Regions from separate parts of the Rossellomorea sp. NS-SX7 genome, predicted to be linked through region 2. Evidence: a T-box and tRNA genes for the amino acid it is inferred to sense, from the RefSeq annotation. Region 2 holds a T-box; the other holds one or more tRNA genes.
What was found. A T-box is a leader RNA that pairs with one kind of tRNA and senses whether it is charged. The one in region 2 lies ahead of argS (arginine--tRNA ligase), so its partner is inferred to be a tRNA-Arg.
Positions count from the first base shown of each region.

Region 1 (10,357 bases), 110 kb from region 2:
ATATATTCTTGGATATGTTTTTGATGTATCCTAAATCGATTCCAAGCCTCACATCCGATAAACATTTCGCTGCTTCCTTGGATTCGATGATGCGGCTGTGTTCAAGTACTCCCAGTGAGCGGAACACTCTGTCTTCTAATTGTATGTTCGAAGTCTTGACCAATGCATCCCTGGCAGACTCTTCTTTGTCGATGATCTGCTTTACGACGCTCAATAAATCTTCCACAATATCATCTTCTGATTTACCTAATGTAATCTGATTCGATATTTGAAAAATGTTTCCCAATGCTTCGCTGCCTTCTCCGTAAATCCCCCTTACAACCAGCCCCAGCTGATTGATGGCGGGAATGATACGGTTCAGCTGCTGGGTCAGCACAAGACCTGGAAGGTGCATCATGACAGAAGCCCTTAATCCTGTTCCAACATTTGTCGGACATGTCGTTAAGTATCCATGTTTCTCGTCAAACGCATAATTGAATTCACTTTCAAACCAATCATCAATTTCATTGGCCCGGTTCAACGCTTCGTTCAATTGCAGACCCGGGAATAAACACTGTATTCGAATATGATCTTCTTCGTTTATCATAATGCTTACATCTTCTTCATTTGATAAAAGCACTGCACCGTCTTTTTCATTTTCCGCTAAATTAGGACTGATCAGGTGTTTCTCCATCAATACCCTTTTTTGAAGAGGTTGAATCTCATTCGTAGCCAGAAATTCCAACTCACCAAGATCTTTTGGGTATAAATGGGCCTTATCCCTTACCCTGCTGACGATTTCTTTTGCTTCTTCTGCAGAATATAAGGTGGAGTAGCGGAAATCGGTGAAATTACGGGCCAGCCGCACCCGAGAGCTGAGTACAATATCCGATTTCGGACCTTCTTCATTCATCCAGGAGCTGACGGCATTACTCAAAAATTTCTCCAGGCTCATTCAGCATCTCCTCCCTCGTTCTTAACCTCTTTCTCCAGGGAGCGGATTTCATCTCTGATCTCGGCTGCTTGCTCAAACTCTTCATTTTCGATTGATGTTTGCAAATTTGTCCTCAATTGAAGGATCCTTTTCTTTAAGTGGATGGCTCCGCCCATACGCTCAGGAACTTTCCCATGGTGCTCGACATTGCCGCTGTGCACTCGTTTCAAAATGGGATCCAGTTGTGATTTGAAGGTCTCATAACAGTGAGAACATCCAAACCGTCCGACATTGATGAACTGCTGAAACGTCATCTTGCATTTTTCACACTGCAGCACTTCCTGCTGAGGAATTTCTGACGTTTTCGCCTGCTTGAACGCAGGAGATATATTAAGAAGACCTGCCAATAAGTTGTTCACGGAAAATCCAGGCGAAGTATCAAACATAAACTTATCTCCCTTATCCTGGGCGCAGTGTTCACATAAATGCACTTCTGTCTTCTCCCCATTCACTACCTTAGTGAAATGAAGAGTAGCAGGCCTCTCATTACACTCTTGACAAATCATCCAACTCACCTCTCAACCCTTACTCATACTTCAGGCTATCCAGCATAGCCTTCAACATTCTCCCCCGAAGCACATCTCTTTCAGGCAGGTTCACCATGATCACTGAACGATCCATGACGCTCAGCATAATCTTGGCTTCACGTTCCGAAATGATATCTTCTTCCACTAACCTGAAAATAATATCTGCAGCTGTATTCTGACTGATTGCTTTCGTCACAAGCGATACCAACTGATCTATAAGATGGACCTGGTCATGGGCTTTCACCTTCATAATCCGGATATAACCCCCGCCGCCACGTTTACTTTCAACCACATACCCTCTTTCAATCGTGAAACGGGTATTGATCACATAATTAATTTGAGAAGGAACACATTGAAACTTATCAGCTATTTCGCTTCGTTTTATCTCTACTATTTCACTTTCACTCAGTTCCAAAACATTCTTCAAATAACTCTCGATGATGTCGGAAATGTTCCTCATCAAACCTCCTCCTCATTTTGACTTTGACTATATTTGACTATAATTATACAATCGGGAAATGAACTTTGCAATTGTGAACTTACCCTTAGAAGTTTTCCTGTTTTGGAAAACTTTTAAACGTATGAAAAGGAGTTTACCTGAGTTTGTTTTAAGATCCTTTCCTTCAGCCTAAGGTATTGTATGTTGGTTGGGCTGGAAAGTTAACGGAAGATTAAGGGTTTACTAGGGGGTGTCTTTACAGGTTTGTTAGGGTTTGGGGTTTGAGGCTTTTTGATTGTATATCGGATGTGGCATCCAACCTGGTATTCAATTTCTTGAGATTTGAATGAAATACTTACGTATTAAGAAGAACATGACTTGCTTTTTCAGCAAGAACGAGGGTTTTTATTAACAATAGACAAATTAAAGGGCTTAAAAAGGGAAAAGTTTGATGATTTTCAATGAAATGATTAAGATACATTGATTTAGGAATCATTCGAAGTTGTGTCTTTTGGCAATGAGGAGACTTTTTTCAAAACTGATGATTATTTTTTTAATTCCTGGCCATATTTTTTCAAAAAACCAGATATTTTTTCAATTTCTATACTTAATTTTTCAAAACCACTCACAATCCAAAACCTAACGAACTTGAATCAACACAAAAAAGCAACTCCTATGAGCTGCTTTTCCTATTTGCCTGGCGACGTCCTACTCTCACAGGGGGAGAGCCCCCAACTACCATCGGCGCTGAAGAGCTTAACTTCCGTGTTCGGCATGGGAACGGGTGTGACCTCTTCGCCATTATCACCAGACGAATATTCAATTGAAGGTTTGTTCCTTCAAAACTAGATAAAGGATTGATGTCAAGATTACCGGTATTGCCGCTTGTGTTCATTTAAAATGACTCTTTGTGGTTAAGTCCTCGATCGATTAGTATCAGTCAGCTCCACATGTCACCATGCTTCCACCTCTGACCTATCTACCTAGTCATCTTCTAGGGATCTTACTCACATAAAGTGATGGGAAATCTCATCTCGAGGGGGGCTTCATGCTTAGATGCTTTCAGCACTTATCCCTTCCGCACATAGCTACCCAGCGATGCCTTTGGCAAGACAACTGGTACACCAGCGGTGCGTCCATCCCGGTCCTCTCGTACTAAGGACAGCTCCTCTCAAATTTCCTGCGCCCACGACGGATAGGGACCGAACTGTCTCACGACGTTCTGAACCCAGCTCGCGTACCGCTTTAATGGGCGAACAGCCCAACCCTTGGGACCGACTACAGCCCCAGGATGCGATGAGCCGACATCGAGGTGCCAAACCTCCCCGTCGATGTGGACTCTTGGGGGAGATAAGCCTGTTATCCCCGGGGTAGCTTTTATCCGTTGAGCGATGGCCCTTCCATGCGGAACCACCGGATCACTAAGCCCGACTTTCGTCCCTGCTCGACTTGTAGGTCTCGCAGTCAAGCTCCCTTGTGCCTTTACACTCTGCGAATGATTTCCAACCATTCTGAGGGAACCTTTGGGCGCCTCCGTTACTCTTTAGGAGGCGACCGCCCCAGTCAAACTGCCCACCTGACACTGTCTCCCACCCCGATAAGGGGCGCGGGTTAGAATTTCAATACAGCCAGGGTAGTATCCCACCAACGCCTCCACCGAAGCTGGCGCTCCGGCTTCCAAGGCTCCTACCTATCCTGTACAAGCTGTACCAAAATTCAATATCAGGCTACAGTAAAGCTCCACGGGGTCTTTCCGTCCTGTCGCGGGTAACCTGCATCTTCACAGGTACTATAATTTCACCGAGTCTCTCGTTGAGACAGTGCCCAGATCGTTACGCCTTTCGTGCGGGTCGGAACTTACCCGACAAGGAATTTCGCTACCTTAGGACCGTTATAGTTACGGCCGCCGTTTACTGGGGCTTCGATTCGCACCTTCGCTTGCGCTAAGCACTCCTCTTAACCTTCCAGCACCGGGCAGGCGTCAGCCCCTATACTTCGCCTTACGGCTTCGCAGAGACCTGTGTTTTTGCTAAACAGTCGCCTGGGCCTATTCACTGCGGCTCTTCGAGGCTATGCACCTCAAAGAGCACCCCTTCTCCCGAAGTTACGGGGTCATTTTGCCGAGTTCCTTAACGAGAGTTCTCTCGCTCACCTTAGGATTCTCTCCTCGCCTACCTGTGTCGGTTTGCGGTACGGGCACCTTTTTCCTCGCTAGAGGCTTTTCTTGGCAGTGTGGAATCAGGAACTTCGCTACTATAATTCGCTCGCTATCACAGCTCAGCCTTCGCGATGATGGGATTTGCCTCATCATCAGCCTAACTGCTTAGACGCACATATCCAGCAGTGCGCTTACCCTATCCTCCTGCGTCCCCCCATTGCTCAAACGGAAAAGAGGTGGTACAGGAATATCAACCTGTTGTCCATCGTCTACGCCTATCGGCCTCGACTTAGGTCCCGACTAACCCTGAGCGGACGAGCCTTCCTCAGGAAACCTTAGGCATTCGGTGGATGGGATTCTCACCCATCTTTCGCTACTCATACCGGCATTCTCACTTCTAAGCACTCCACCAGTCCTTACGGTCTGACTTCACTGTCCTTAGAACGCTCTCCTACCACTGACACCTAGAGGTGTCAATCCACAGCTTCGGTGATACGTTTAGCCCCGGTACATTTTCGGCGCAGAGTCACTCGACCAGTGAGCTATTACGCACTCTTTAAATGGTGGCTGCTTCTAAGCCAACATCCTGGTTGTCTAAGCAACTCCACATCCTTTTCCACTTAACGTATACTTTGGGACCTTAGCTGGTGGTCTGGGCTGTTTCCCTTTCGACTACGGATCTTATCACTCGCAGTCTGACTCCCATGGATAAGTCTTTGGCATTCGGAGTTTGTCTGAATTCGGTAACCCGATGAGGGCCCCTAGTCCAAACAGTGCTCTACCTCCAAGACTCTTACACATGAGGCTAGCCCTAAAGCTATTTCGGAGAGAACCAGCTATCTCCAAGTTCGATTGGAATTTCTCCGCTACCCACACCTCATCCCCGCACTTTTCAACGTGCGTGGGTTCGGACCTCCATCCAGTGTTACCTGGACTTCATCCTGGACATGGGTAGATCACCTGGTTTCGGGTCTACGACCACATACTCATTCGCCCTATTCAGACTCGCTTTCGCTGCGGCTCCGTCTCATCGACTTAACCTTGCATGGGATCGTAACTCCGGTTCATTCTACAAAAGGCACGCCATCACCCGTTAACGGGCTCTGACTACTTGTAGGCACACGGTTTCAGGTTCTCTTTCACTCCCCTTCCGGGGTGCTTTTCACCTTTCCCTCACGGTACTGGTTCACTATCGGTCACTAGGTAGTATTTAGCCTTGGGAGATGGTCCTCCCAGCTTCCGACGGGATTTCACGTGTCCCGCCGTACTCAGGATCCACTCAAGAGGGAACGAAGTTTCAACTACAGGGTTGTTACCTTCTTTGACGAGCCTTTCCAGACTTCTTCGTCTACTCCGTTCCTTTGTAACTCCGTATAGAGTGTCCTACAACCCCAAGAGGCAAGCCTCTTGGTTTGGGCTACATCCCGTTTCGCTCGCCGCTACTCAGGGAATCGCATTTGCTTTCTCTTCCTCCAGGTACTTAGATGTTTCAGTTCCCTGGGTCTGCCTTCCATACTCTATGTATTCAAATATGGATATTGTTCCATTACGAACAATGGGTTCCCCCATTCGGAAATCTCCGGATCAAAGCTCACTTACAGCTCCCCGAAGCATATCGGTGTTAGTCCCGTCCTTCATCGGCTCCTAGTGCCAAGGCATCCACCGTGCGCCCTTCATAACTTAACCGAATTGGTTGTTACATAAGGTTTAAAACCTAAAATGGCGATACTCGGTAATTTCTTGACTATCAATATATCTTTATCTAGTTTTCAAAGAACAAATAACGTGTATCTCATACGAGATACCTCGTTTTGATGGTTGAACCATCAAAACTGAACAAAACTTCGACTGTCAAACGTTTCATATATATTCCTTAGAAAGGAGGTGATCCAGCCGCACCTTCCGATACGGCTACCTTGTTACGACTTCACCCCAATCATCTGTCCCACCTTAGGCGGCTGGCTCCAAAAGGTTACCTCACCGACTTCGGGTGTTACAAACTCTCGTGGTGTGACGGGCGGTGTGTACAAGGCCCGGGAACGTATTCACCGCGGCATGCTGATCCGCGATTACTAGCGATTCCAGCTTCATGCAGGCGAGTTGCAGCCTGCAATCCGAACTGAGAACGGTTTTATGGGATTGGCTAAACCTCGCGGTCTCGCTGCCCTTTGTACCGTCCATTGTAGCACGTGTGTAGCCCAGGTCATAAGGGGCATGATGATTTGACGTCATCCCCACCTTCCTCCGGTTTGTCACCGGCAGTCATCTTAGAGTGCCCAACTGAATGCTGGCAACTAAGATCAAGGGTTGCGCTCGTTGCGGGACTTAACCCAACATCTCACGACACGAGCTGACGACAACCATGCACCACCTGTCACTCTGTCCCCCGAAGGGGAAAGCCCTATCTCTAGGGTTGTCAGAGGATGTCAAGACCTGGTAAGGTTCTTCGCGTTGCTTCGAATTAAACCACATGCTCCACCGCTTGTGCGGGCCCCCGTCAATTCCTTTGAGTTTCAGTCTTGCGACCGTACTCCCCAGGCGGAGTGCTTAATGCGTTAGCTGCAGCACTAAAGGGCGGAAACCCTCTAACACTTAGCACTCATCGTTTACGGCGTGGACTACCAGGGTATCTAATCCTGTTTGCTCCCCACGCTTTCGCGCCTCAGTGTCAGTTACAGACCAGAAAGTCGCCTTCGCCACTGGTGTTCCTCCAAATATCTACGCATTTCACCGCTACACTTGGAATTCCACTTTCCTCTTCTGCACTCAAGTTCCCCAGTTTCCAATGACCCTCCACGGTTGAGCCGTGGGCTTTCACATCAGACTTAAGAAACCACCTGCGCGCGCTTTACGCCCAATAATTCCGGACAACGCTTGCCACCTACGTATTACCGCGGCTGCTGGCACGTAGTTAGCCGTGGCTTTCTGGTTAGGTACCGTCAAGGTGCCGACCTATTCGAACGGCACTTGTTCTTCCCTAACAACAGAGTTTTACGATCCGAAAACCTTCTTCACTCACGCGGCGTTGCTCCGTCAGACTTTCGTCCATTGCGGAAGATTCCCTACTGCTGCCTCCCGTAGGAGTCTGGGCCGTGTCTCAGTCCCAGTGTGGCCGATCACCCTCTCAGGTCGGCTACGCATCGTCGCCTTGGTGAGCCGTTACCTCACCAACTAGCTAATGCGCCGCGGGTCCATCTGTAAGTGGTAGCTAAAAGCCACCTTTCAACAGTTCCTCATGCGAGGAACTGAGTTATCCGGTATTAGCCCCGGTTTCCCGGAGTTATCCCAGTCTTACAGGCAGGTTACCCACGTGTTACTCACCCGTCCGCCGCTGATCTCAGGGAGCAAGCTCCCTTTGATCCGCTCGACTTGCATGTATTAGGCACGCCGCCAGCGTTCGTCCTGAGCCAGGATCAAACTCTCCGATAAAAGTTTGAATAGCTCTTTTTTGTAACGATAATCGTTACGGTAAATCTAGAATTAACGTTGACGTATTGTCTTGTTTTGTTCAGTTTTCAAGGTTCAATTTGTTAAGTGCTTCGTTTGAAGCGACTTTTCAAGTATATCACCGACACTGGTGAGTGTCAACAACTTTTTTAATCTTTTTTCACCGAAGTGAGTTAAGGTAGATTCTTTTACTCCGCTTGCGCTGCGTAAAAAATCTTGGTGGAGCCTAGCGGGATCGAACCGCTGACCTCCTGCGTGCAAAGCAGGCGCTCTCCCAGCTGAGCTAAGGCCCCATCTAAGGTGGTCGGGAAGACAGGATTCGAACCTGCGACCCCTTGGTCCCAAACCAAGTGCTCTACCAAGCTGAGCTACTTCCCGAAATAGATGGCGCGCCCGAGAGGAGTCGAACCCCTAACCTTTTGATCCGTAGTCAAACGCTCTATCCAATTGAGCTACGGGCGCTTAATATAATGAATGTTATTTTCTTTCAAAAAAACTCTGGTGCCGAGGACCGGAATCGAACCGGTACGGTAGTCACCTACCGCAGGATTTTAAGTCCTGTGCGTCTGCCAGTTCCGCCACCCCGGCAAAAATCTTTGGAGCGGAAGACGGGATTCGAACCCGCGACCCCCACCTTGGCAAGGTGGTGTTCTACCACTGAACTACTTCCGCATATATGGTGCGGGTGAAGGGACTTGAACCCCCACGCCTTGCGGCGCCAGATCCTAAGTCTGGTGCGTCTGCCAATTCCGCCACACCCGCATGATAAAAGATATGATGTTTTGCTTGAGCAAAAATCAATGGTGAGCCATGAAGGACTCGAACCTTCGACCCTCTGATTAAAAGTCAGATGCTCTACCAACTGAGCTAATGGCTCATAAAAGTTATGAGAAAAACCAAAATGGTGCCGGCAAGAGGACTTGAACCCCCAACCTACTGATTACAAGTCAGTTGCTCTACCAGTTGAGCTACACCGGCGTGTTAAGTTGTTTATGCTTGTCCTATTTAAGGACGTTTGTTTCCTTCGCCCTTAGTAAAGGAAGGAAAGATATTTTGCTCCGCTGCGCTTCGCAAAAATCTATGGTGGAGGATGACGGGATCGAACCGCCGACCCTCTGCTTGTAAGGCAGATGCTCTCCCAGCTGAGCTAATCCTCCGGATTATAAATCGCCTGGCGACGTCCTACTCTCACAGGGGGAGAGCCCCCAACTACCATCGGCGCTGAAGAGCTTAACTTCCGTGTTCGGCATGGGAACGGGTGTGACCTCTTCGCCATAATCACCAGACGAATATTCAATTGAAGGGTTGTTCCTTCAAAACTAGATAAAGGATTGATGTCAAGATTACCGGTATTGCCGTTGTTCATTTAAAAATGACTCTTTGTGGTTAAGTCCTCGATCGATTAGTATCAGTCAGCTCCACATGTCACCATGCTTCCACCTCTGACCTATCTACCTAGTCATCTTCTAGGGATCTTACTCACATAAAGTGATGGGAAATCTCATCTCGAGGGGGGCTTCATGCTTAGATGCTTTCAGCACTTATCCCTTCCGCACATAGCTACCCAGCGATGCCTTTGGCAAGACAACTGGTACACCAGCGGTGCGTCCATCCCGGTCCTCTCGTACTAAGGACAGCTCCTCTCAAATTTCCTGCGCCCACGACGGATAGGGACCGAACTGTCTCACGACGTTCTGAACCCAGCTCGCGTACCGCTTTAATGGGCGAACAGCCCAACCCTTGGGACCGACTACAGCCCCAGGATGCGATGAGCCGACATCGAGGTGCCAAACCTCCCCGTCGATGTGGACTCTTGGGGGAGATAAGCCTGTTATCCCCGGGGTAGCTTTTATCCGTTGAGCGATGGCCCTTCCATGCGGAACCACCGGATCACTAAGCCCGACTTTCGTCCCTGCTCGACTTGTAGGTCTCGCAGTCAAGCTCCCTTGTGCCTTTACACTCTGCGAATGATTTCCAACCATTCTGAGGGAACCTTTGGGCGCCTCCGTTACTCTTTAGGAGGCGACCGCCCCAGTCAAACTGCCCACCTGACACTGTCTCCCACCCCGATAAGGGGCGCGGGTTAGAATTTCAATACAGCCAGGGTAGTATCCCACCAACGCCTCCACCGAAGCTGGCGCTCCGGCTTCCAAGGCTCCTACCTATCCTGTACAAGCTGTACCAAAATTCAATATCAGGCTACAGTAAAGCTCCACGGGGTCTTTCCGTCCTGTCGCGGGTAACCTGCATCTTCACAGGTACTATAATTTCACCGAGTCTCTCGTTGAGACAGTGCCCAGATCGTTACGCCTTTCGTGCGGGTCGGAACTTACCCGACAAGGAATTTCGCTACCTTAGGACCGTTATAGTTACGGCCGCCGTTTACTGGGGCTTCGATTCGCACCTTCGCTTGCGCTAAGCACTCCTCTTAACCTTCCAGCACCGGGCAGGCGTCAGCCCCTATACTTCGCCTTACGGCTTCGCAGAGACCTGTGTTTTTGCTAAACAGTCGCCTGGGCCTATTCACTGCGGCTCTTCGAGGCTATGCACCTCAAAGAGCACCCCTTCTCCCGAAGTTACGGGGTCATTTTGCCGAGTTCCTTAACGAGAGTTTCTCTCGCTCACCTTAGGATTCTCTCCTCGCCTACCTGTGTCGGTTTGCGGTACGGGCACCTTTTTCCTCGCTAGAGGCTTTTCTTGGCAGTGTGGAATCAGGAACTTCGCTACTATAATTCGCTCGCTATCACAGCTCAGCCTTCGCGATGATGGGATTTGCCTCATCATCAGCCTAACTGCTTAGACGCACATATCCA
Region 1 is NZ_CM128249.1:4,113,151-4,123,507, reverse strand. Features, by position in the region: gene ACUXV2_RS20425 (protein arginine kinase) at 1-934, opposite strand, end outside; gene ACUXV2_RS20420 (UvrB/UvrC motif-containing protein) at 931-1,479, opposite strand; gene ACUXV2_RS20415 (CtsR family transcriptional regulator) at 1,499-1,960, opposite strand; rRNA gene rrf (5S ribosomal RNA) at 2,635-2,751, opposite strand; rRNA gene ACUXV2_RS20405 (23S ribosomal RNA) at 2,850-5,783, opposite strand; rRNA gene ACUXV2_RS20400 (16S ribosomal RNA) at 5,975-7,526, opposite strand; tRNA gene ACUXV2_RS20395 (tRNA-Ala) at 7,762-7,837, opposite strand; tRNA gene ACUXV2_RS20390 (tRNA-Pro) at 7,846-7,922, opposite strand; tRNA gene ACUXV2_RS20385 (tRNA-Arg) at 7,930-8,006, opposite strand; tRNA gene ACUXV2_RS20380 (tRNA-Leu) at 8,044-8,132, opposite strand; tRNA gene ACUXV2_RS20375 (tRNA-Gly) at 8,142-8,216, opposite strand; tRNA gene ACUXV2_RS20370 (tRNA-Leu) at 8,222-8,306, opposite strand; tRNA gene ACUXV2_RS20365 (tRNA-Lys) at 8,346-8,421, opposite strand; tRNA gene ACUXV2_RS20360 (tRNA-Thr) at 8,447-8,522, opposite strand; tRNA gene ACUXV2_RS20355 (tRNA-Val) at 8,626-8,701, opposite strand; rRNA gene rrf (5S ribosomal RNA) at 8,714-8,830, opposite strand; rRNA gene ACUXV2_RS20345 (23S ribosomal RNA) at 8,927-10,357, opposite strand, start outside.
Region 1: it has a tRNA-Arg gene. The T-box ahead of argS (arginine--tRNA ligase) is inferred to sense a tRNA for this amino acid. The anticodon was not compared.

Region 2 (10,357 bases):
TAATCTTCAATCATTTCATCCATATTGAAATAGTCGCCAATGACCCAGATCGGGATCTCTATCTTCCCTCTGCTCACAATTGCCTTCTCTATGGAAATGATCATCCCTTCCTTTATTTTATCTTTAAAAGAAGTGATGATTTGCGATCCCACATCTGGATACTGCTTCTCCTTTTTCATGCCGAATAACCCTTTGCCGCCTTTGACACTTCCCAATTTCGCTGCAACCGTTGATCCCAATAATTGATAAAAGTCAGCAAAGTCGCGGTAATATATTTTGTTAAACCATCCATCATCGTGGGAAAGGTAAGCGTATCGATTATTCAATTTGGAATAAAACGGGGCATCGAGCGGCTGTTTCAGATGCCCCATATAGAGAAGCTCTGCAATTTCCTGTCCGTTTAATTCATTGACACCCGCTTCTTCGTCGAAATCGATCCAGCAGAAATCACCATAACTGTCGACGCTGTCATTGATGATCTTGTTCATATCTTCCTGTTCGACATATTCAAGATGGGTGTGAATGTTAAAGGCTCCATGTTCATACTGATGCTTGATCAACAGCAGGTTTTTCAGAGGATGCGGTGTATTCAAAGCAAATTCCTGAAAATTAATCCCGTAGGAAACAACATATTGCCGATCTATATTTTTATGCACATAGATGATCTCTTTTGTTTGCTTATTCTTCAAAACATTCCCTCCATCTGATTTACACGATGCGTATCTAATAGTATCTATTTTAGCAAAGAAATGAGAATATCGTTCTTTTCTATTTCATTTCAAAATGATGACAAAAGTCGCAGGGAATTGTCGAAAAAAGTCATTCCACAGGAATAGTACCTTATTCGGCTGTCTTAAAATTCATAGGACCCATGGATACAGAGGGCATGGAGACATTGGTATCGTGTAGAAATGCTTGTTTTTTACAGATGTGACTGTTCTAGCTAAATAATGGAGGAAATGTTACATTTGAAATCGGGACTTTTCTGTTTACACTTTCCAGAAGGGTCATGTAATATATGGAAAAACATTCATGACATACAGTACAAATTCTTCTTTATCAACGAACAATTGATATGAATGCTTTAAAAGAAGGAAAATACGGATGGCAGCCAGTAGAAATTTTCCTTCTTTTCTATTAGACTAGGAATGTGAAATCTTACGAAATTCAGGTGAAATGATTATGGAAACTCGCCAGCGTTTTGCTGATAAATTTGACTGGGGTCTTGTCTTCTTATTGATGATGTTTTTTATCGTCAGTGCCCTTGGGATAAGCAGTGCTCAAACCTCAGGTCAATATGGAACAAACTTTGTTATTCGACAGGCTTTTTGGTATGTAGTCGGTGGAATTATTATCGCAGGTGCATTGTTCTTTGACTCAGAACAGTATAAGCGCCTTGCTTGGTATATGTATGGCGCAGGGATCCTCCTTCTGCTTATATTGCTGATCTCACCGGAAAGCATTGCACCATATAGAAATGGGGCCAAAAGCTGGTTCATGCTTGGGCCGCTCGGTTCCATCCAGCCTTCAGAATTCATGAAGACATTTCTCATTCTCGCTCTTGCCCGGGTGATTACGAACCATAATGAACTCACCACCCGGAAGACATTGCAGACAGACTTTCAACTATTATTAAAAATCGGATTCACCACCCTTGTTCCCCTTGCTTTTATCATGAAACAGCCGGATCTTGGGACATCCCTTGTCATCTTGGCCATCATGACTGGGATCATCCTGGTGTCAGGAATTACGTGGAAACTGATCGTCCCGATTTATGCTTTTCTCGGAGTCGTCGGAGGCACCCTTCTATCACTCGTTATTTGGGCTCCGGAATTCTTGGAAAAATACACAGGGTTCGAACCTTATCAATTTGGACGGATCTATGCCTGGCTCGATCCTTATAACTATTCCAAATTGGAAGGTTTCCACTTGATCAATTCATTGAATGCAATCGGGTCCGGACAGATTTTTGGAAAAGGCTATAGCGACGGGGAAGTATATATCCCTGAAAATCATACCGATTTTATCTTCAGTGTCATCGGAGAGGAATACGGATTCATCGGCGCAAGTGTGGTCATCAGTTTATTTTTCCTATTGATCTATCACTTGACCAAAACAGCCCTGGATACGAAAGAGCCATTCAATGCCTACGTATGCGCAGGTATCATTTCGATGATTACATTCCACGTTTTCCAAAACATCGGGATGACAATTCAATTATTGCCAATCACGGGAATCCCGCTTCCATTCATCAGCTATGGGGGAAGTTCCTTGATGGGGAATATGCTGGCACTCGGCATCGTATTCAGTATGAGGTTCCATCATAAAACGTATATGTTCTCTTCAGAAGATTCTTAACATTTTTTGTTGTATTTATCACCAAAATGTGTAAAATAATATCTAACCATATACAGTACATTCAATGATGAAGAGAGTAATTCTGACGTGGATCCCTTTAGCGAACCAGGGTTGGTGCAAGCCTGGTGTGAAACCCGGAATGAAACGCACTTCTGAGAAGTCTTTCTTGAAATCAGTAGGGAAAGACCGGATAAAACCGTTAATTTATGAGCGCCCTTCGGGAAAAAGAGTGGTACCGCGAGCTAAAACTCGTCTCTATATTTATATAGAGACGGGTTTTTTTATTTTATTTGGAGGTGGCAATGATGGATTTAAAATCAGCTTTAGCAAACGAATTGAAGTCCCAGGTTCTCTCATCCTGGACGGAGGAAGATATCAGTACGTTAATTGAAATTCCCAAACATACGCATATGGGAGACCTGGCTTTCCCCTGCTTCAGATTAGCCAAAGAATGGCGAAAAGCTCCGGGAGCAATCGCTGAAGAAATAGCCCATTCACTACATTCACCAATGTTTAACAGTGTGGAAGCGGCGGGTCCTTATGTGAATGTCCGATTTGATCCCGTACTCACCGGGAAGGAAATCGTCTCTTCCATTCTTCAGCAAGGGGTTCATTACGGATCCCATTCATTCGGGAAAGGAAAAACCATTGTATTAGACATGTCCTCACCGAATATCGCAAAGCCCTTCTCCATGGGCCACCTCCGCTCGACCGTAATTGGTAATGCAATTGCCAATATAGCGGAAACATGCGGGTATGAGACCGTAAGAATCAACTATATCGGTGACTGGGGCACCCAGTTCGGAAAACTGATTACAGCGTTCAAGAAATGGGGAGATGAGGAGAAGGTAAAAGAAAACCCGATTGCCGAATTGTTCACCTTATATAAAAAGTTCCACGAAGAAGCCGTTCAAGACCCTTCCCTTGAAGACGAAGGGCGTAAAGCCTTTAAACTTCTCGAAGATGGAGAAGAAGAAATCACAGTGCTTTGGAAATGGTTCAAAAATGAATCACTCGAAGCATTTAAGGTCATCTATTCCCTGCTTGGTGTGGAATTCGATTCTTATAACGGCGAAGCATTCTTTAATGACAAGATGGAAGAAGTGGCAGAGCTCTTGGAAGAAAACCAGCTCCTCGAAACTTCTCAAGGTGCCAAGGTCGTACGGCTGGAAGATGAAACCCTCCCTCCTTGCTTAATCAGAAAAACGGATGGGGCCACCCTCTATGCCACAAGAGACTTGGCAGCCGCTCTTTACCGACAGCGTGAATATTCATTTGATGAAGCGCTGTACGTAGTGGGGCAGGAACAAACCGTCCACTTTAAACAGGTAAAAGGTGTGCTTGAAAAGCTGGGATACGAATGGGCGGATGCCATGAAGCATATTCCGTTTGGCCTCTACCTGAAGGATGGAAAGAAAATGTCGACTCGTAAAGGCCGCGTCATCTTATTGGAAGAAGTACTCCAGGAAGCCATCAAGATGGCCGGGGAAAATATCAAAAAGAAAAACCCTGATCTTAAAGAAGCAGCAGCTGTCGCACGGGATGTCGGGGTTGGGGCGATTATCTTCCATGATGTAAAGAATGACCGCATGAACGATATAGAGTTTTCCCTTGAGCATATGCTTACCTTTGAAGGAGAAACCGGACCTTATCTGCAATATACACATGCACGTGCGCAATCAATCCTGAGAAAAGCAGGCACCCCGTCACCTTTATCGTTTGAAGGACTGGATGACTCATCGAGCTGGGAAGTCATCAAACAGCTTAGACTATTTCCGGAAACGGTGGAAAGAGCCTGGAAGAACTACGCGCCTTCCATCCTTGCAAAATATCTGCTGGAGCTGGCCAAGTCATTTAACAGCTACTACGGAAATACAAAAATCATCCACAATGACCCAGGACAAGAATCCCGTTTAACACTCGTCTATGTTGTCGCGGCGGTTTTATCAAAAGGCTTGACTGTTCTAGGCATCGGTTCACCGGACGAAATGTAGAAAACCTGAAAATCTTGTCATTATTTCCCGAGAAATGACTTATCTCTTTTTCACTTTCTTTTCTAACGAATCATTAAAAAGACCGGCACCATAAAAACATCCCCCCTCTTCTTTACAGTCACTCGCCTCTCCAGCTTTCTAAGGTGACTTATTGAGAAGGGGGAACTCTTTTCTAAGGGACTTTTCTTCCTCTACTTTATAAAAGCCGCACCTTCTCTTTATATCTTTCTCATCCTTTAGCATTCTCGTATTTCTGCTCAAACAGATATTTCATGACGCTCCCCTCAAAAAATGATATACTTTCTATTGTTATTCATAAACAACGATTGACAATATTCGCATGATGATAAAGGAGATATCTTATGTCTGAATTACTTCACACTTTTGAAGCCTGGCTGCTGGATTATGGGATTTGGGGACTGATCCTTGTATCGTTTGCCGATTCATCTTTCTTCCCAATCCCGCCAGATGTTCTATTGATACCACTGGCTATCGCCAATCCGGAAAATGCACTGCTATATGCCCTGTATACCACCATTGCTTCAGTCATCGGTGCGTTATTCGGCTGGTGGATCGGTAAAAAGCTCGGACGTCCCATATTGGTCTACCTATTCTCTGAAGAAAGAATTCAGAAGGTAGAAGAATACTTTACGAAATACGGTCCGATGGCACTGCTGATCGCGGGGCTCACACCTGTTCCTTATAAAATCTTCACGATCTTTGCCGGTGTATCCGGTGTTAAAATACGAGTGCTGGTCATTTGGTCGATCATCGGACGAGGCATCCGCTTCTTCCTTGAAGGAGCCATCATTTTAACTCTTGGCGCCAAAGCAAAACCGTTCATCGAAGAGAACTTTACTATGCTGACACTCGCAGCAGGCGGAGTGCTAATACTGGCTTACATCATCTACCTGATCATCAAGAAGAAAAAACATACGGTTTGACCTCAAAAGCGGAGGCGGCTCGTTCAGAGGCGGGTGGCATAAGACGAATCGGCCATGAAGGCGCTTTTTGCCTTCTTGGACCATTTAGCTTATGACCTCGAGGGGCTAGCCGCCGGAGCTGGACAATCAGAAAAGCGGAGGCAAATTGATCTGCGCTTAACAAAAAGAAAGAGAGTATCGGGCCGCCCCCGATACTCTCTTATTTATGATCCCCTACAATCAAACGCAAGTGGTGCTTCAGTACTTCCAACGTTTGGTGCTGTCCTTCATAAAGCTCTCCGTCCATATCCACCTTCTCTAAACCTTCCAAATGAATGTCTGCTGCTGGAGCCTGGATGTGGATGATATCATCGGATTGGTCACTTACCTCACCAGTACTTCTTATTATGAAAAATTCCTTCAAAAGAGGGAAACCCGTTTTCTTTACCATATAAATATCAACCAACCCGTCTTCAAGATCGATACTGGCAGGCAGCGGGTTCGCACCGATTGAGCGCCCGTTTGCAGCAAGAAGCATCACGACTTCTTCGTTATACTCCTTCCCATTTGCCATGACGGTGGCATTCAATAGCCTCGGTTCCTGGATGGACTGAAAAGCACTAATGTAATAACTGAGTTTGCCCAGAACACTCTTGGACCCCGTATCGATATTGTCACTTGTTTGAGAAACCAGGCCCGTGCCCCAGAAATTGCTGAAATAGCGGTCACCCACTTTGACAATATCAACATTCTTTTCATGAGGGTTGTCAGTAATCGCTTCCACTGCTTGTCTAAGATTCATCGGGATATTCAGCGAGCGTGCAAAATCATTGCATGTCCCACCAGGAAGGATGGCGACCTTTGGTTTTAAAGAGAGTCGTGCCAAGCCATTGACAGCTTCATGGACTGTGCCGTCACCTCCCAATATGACGACCAGCTCATACTCGCCAGCCTTGTCACGGCAGATTTTCTCTGCACCGCCCTTCTCTTTTGTTTTATGCACTGTCAATGTGTCACATATATCCAAAAGAGGCGGGGTGACTTCCAACAATTGAGTCTCCAATTCTCCTCGGCCAGCTTTACCATTGCATACCAACAATATCTTTGAGTAAAAAACAGACATTACTTCACCCCGCTTTAATGTAAGTCTTTACGCTAAAAAAAAGAGGCTGACCCAAAAAGATGAAATGATCACCCTTAAAGGATCAGTCCTTAATGAGCCAATGAAGCTATTGAATGAAAAACCGGACGTTCGTTATTCTTGGGTCAACCTCTTTATTATGCTGTGTTCGACTCCTCTTCTTGTGGAAGGATCGATCGATGCGCTATCCGCAGACGGCCCTTGATATAGCTTTGTCCGTCACAGGCAATATGTGTGTTCTGCATCCGATGGATTTCCATCTCTGCGAACATGGCCAGAGCACGTGAAACCTGGTCTAATGCCGAGTTTAGGCTGTGAAGGTCAGAAGGTCGATTCCCACTCATACAACGGTATGAAATTTCATCCGCCTTCTTTCTGATTTCCATTAATGTCTGGACATCAAACATCACTCTCTCCATACCTTTCCCTCCTTTTTTCACTGTTATTTAGTATATCGTGAAAAAAAGAGAAATATGTCTGGTCAAGCTGTTATGAATCCTGAGTTAACGTCTTAGGTAATGGCTGATATTGCTTTAGTGAATGAAGAATCTCACGTCTGGACTTTGTTTTAGAGATATTGACGCCGACATTCGATAATTTGGTTATCACCTTTTTAAAGCGATCGTTCTCCTTTACCACGTTATTCACCTCTTCGATTAATTTCAATTCGTTATCTATTTGTACGTATGAAGTAAAAAAAGGTTTCACTATTATTCTAGATGGTTTACCTATTCCCTTTAAATGAAACAATAATCCTATTTTTTTGTTTTTTCCTTAGAATATTTCACATTGAATTACACAATTTATAATTATGAAAACAAAATTAGCTATCATTATGGTCACAATGTCCCTAGCCTTTGGTCTTGCAGCAATCGACGGAGCTCAAGCAGCCCAGACTTATCATGTAAAGAAAGGAGACACTCTTTGGAAAATTTCTAAAAAGTTTCGAATCGGTTTGTCTGAAATCATTGATGCGAACCCTCAAATACCAAACCCGGATTTGATTTATCCAAGTCAAAAAATTCATATCCCGAGCATCACATCGATAAAATCCGTGGAAAGACAAGTGATTGATCTTACAAACCAGGAAAGAGAGAAAGCGGGACTCGCTCCTCTTCAATTGGATTGGCAGCTGTCCAGAGTGGCACGCTATAAATCCCGGGATATGAGGGATACAGGATATTTCGCACACAGAAGCCCTCAATATGGTTCACCATTCGACATGATGAAGAGCTTTAATATTCAATACAGCTCAGCTGGTGAAAATATTGCAGTCGGACAGACAAGTCCGGAACAAGTTGTAAGAGAATGGATGAACAGTCCAGGCCACCGCAAAAACATCCTCAACGGCACCTATACCTATATTGGGGTTGGGTATGCCAAAGGCGGTTCATACGGCACTTACTGGACGCAGATGTTTATATCTAAGTAAACAGTACCTCCGGATATTCCGGGGGTATTTTGTTTTCAGCCATAATCCCCACAAAGAGAGCATATAAATGAAGTTAGACGGGCTCTTTCATGAAAAAGGGGGAGATTATGCTGTTTAAGAAACGATATTTGTATTATTCACTTATTTTACTTTTACTTTTTGGCTTGTCGGGGAATGCCGTTTTTGCAAGTGATCCAATCATCGACTCCATTGATGAGTACTTAGTCAAAGAAGAATCCTATTTCAAAAAAGGGACGGTGACTGTCAGGGATTTCGTTGATACTAACGCAGAAGTCATGATGAGTGAAGATGAAACCGAAAGTGTAAAGGTAAAGGCTTTATACATCAGCTATACAGAGCAAAGAGACTCGTTTTTCCATTTCACCAATAGGGAGATTTATTACTATGACCTGGACAATAACGAACTTTTACCATCGTCTTCCGTGGTTTTGAATGATGACCTGAAAGCCTTCATCGATACCCATAGGGATGAGTTGAACCGCTCTATCACCGGTCCTTCCCTCTTCCTGATCCTGTTTTTTCTCTTTTCATTCATCATCGTCGGTCCGCTCCTGACTATGGTGTTCCACAGACCTTCCTCTGAGAGGTGATCTTGGCAAACAGGGTGTGCTGCCATTAATGGCAGCACACCTTTTTTTCAATTAACTTCCTCCGGATCTAAAGAATATTGCGGCCAAAAATTCAAATAATAAAGATTGTACTGCCACAACAATTGAGGGGGAATTAGAATGAAAGTACGTGATATTATGTCGACAAATGTAGAAGCTGCATCTAACCAGGATTCTTTATCTAATGTTGCATCAAAAATGCAATCCAAGAATGTTGGTTCGGTACCAGTTGTTGAAAACGGACAGGTTGTCGGTATGGTAACGGACCGTGACATTGCCACTCGAGGACTGACGAACGGTACGCAGGATAATGTATCTCAAGTCATGTCTCAAAACGTTGTGTCTGTTTCACCAGATGCTTCAGCTGAAGAAGCTGCGGCATTAATGTCTCAGCATCAAGTCCGCAGGCTTCCAGTAGTGGAAAACGGAAATCTTGTCGGGATGCTTGCGCTTGGGGACCTGGCAGTACAACAGAAATCTGATCAAAGCGCGGGCGGCGCACTAAGTCAGATCTCTGAAAACCATACAAGATAGTCACCTTACACAAAGACAAAGAGGCTGATTTCGTTCAGCCTCTTTGTTTTTCACATTTTCCTATACGACAATTTTTTCACATTCAGGCAGGATTTTCTTGCTTTTTCGAGAATATCATTATTATGGAAAGGTACTTGAATGCGAGGTTTAGGGAGGTATCGGGATGAGTCGTACAGCTTATTATCGTAAAGAAGTAAGGAATTTCAAGCGGGAAAGCCGCAAGAAAGTATTTGTAGACGGTATTCTTGATTTCTTATTTATGCTATTTGGCATTTCCATGATTACTGGAATATTACTATTTGTGTTAAGCTATTGGAACTACTACTGATCCCGAATGGTTCTTTTGTACTTTCTGCATCATTCGATTCAAATGACAGCATGAACATATGAACCGGCCTCTGCCATGGGTAAATCCTATGGCTTTTTTTCATTGTACGATGAGAATATTATTATTTCGCACATTATTTTTTATTTTATTAGAATAACTTCCACCACTCTCCCTCCGTACCCCTACTCATCAGGAACGCCATAAAAATCAACTATTTATTATGATGGTATACTTCGTATCCCTAAAATACTTTTGGTAAAATTTTAATATTCAGATAATAACTTGACAAGCGATTTCAATTTTCAGATAATAGTAAGCGTAACCGATTCAAATTTTCGAGGGGGTTATCATGGATATTTTAAATAGTTTAGTAAATGAGGCAAATTCACTATTATGGGGTTATATCCTAATTGGGTTACTGATCATTTTAGGGTTGTACTTCACAGTAGGATCAAAATTTGTTCAAATTCGCCACTTCGGCGAAATGATTAGGTTATTAGGAGATAAGGATGTTACAGAAGCGGAAGGAAAGAAACATATTTCTTCTTTACAGGCATTCTTTATCGGAGCAGGTACTCGAATTGGTACAGGTAATTTAGCTGGAGTAGCCATTGCCTTAGCACTTGGAGGCCCTGGAGCGGTATTCTGGATGTGGCTTGTAGCCATTCTGGGAGGTGCCAGTGCATTTGTAGAAAGTACCCTTGCACAGATTTATAAAGTGAATGACAAAGTTGGATTCAAAGGCGGCCCCGGCTACTACATGGAGAAACAATTAGGGAAACGCTGGATGAGTTCCATATTTGCGGTTACGATCATTCTTTCATTCGGGACAACCTTTAATGCCGTACAAAGTAACACGATTTCTACAGCATTCAATAATTCATTTGGGATCAGCCCATTAGCAATCGGACTTATATTAGCAGGTTTGACGGCCCTTATCATTTTTGGCGGTGTCAAGCGTATTGCAAGTTTCTCAACGGCAATCGTTCCAATCATGGCTGTCTTTTACATTGTGTTG
Region 2 is NZ_CM128249.1:4,222,030-4,232,386, reverse strand. Features, by position in the region: gene ACUXV2_RS21055 (hypothetical protein) at 1-689, opposite strand, end outside; gene ACUXV2_RS21050 (FtsW/RodA/SpoVE family cell cycle protein) at 1,183-2,358, shown strand; T-box leader at 2,414-2,618, shown strand; gene argS (arginine--tRNA ligase) at 2,664-4,352, shown strand; gene ACUXV2_RS21040 (YqaA family protein) at 4,715-5,296, shown strand; gene ACUXV2_RS21035 (diacylglycerol/lipid kinase family protein) at 5,496-6,398, opposite strand; gene ACUXV2_RS21030 (hypothetical protein) at 6,554-6,835, opposite strand; gene ACUXV2_RS21025 (Lmo0850 family protein) at 6,906-7,055, opposite strand; gene safA (SafA/ExsA family spore coat assembly protein) at 7,228-7,848, shown strand; gene ACUXV2_RS21015 (hypothetical protein) at 7,956-8,459, shown strand; gene ACUXV2_RS21010 (CBS domain-containing protein) at 8,598-9,011, shown strand; gene ACUXV2_RS21005 (hypothetical protein) at 9,175-9,339, shown strand; gene ACUXV2_RS21000 (alanine/glycine:cation symporter family protein) at 9,689-10,357, shown strand, end outside.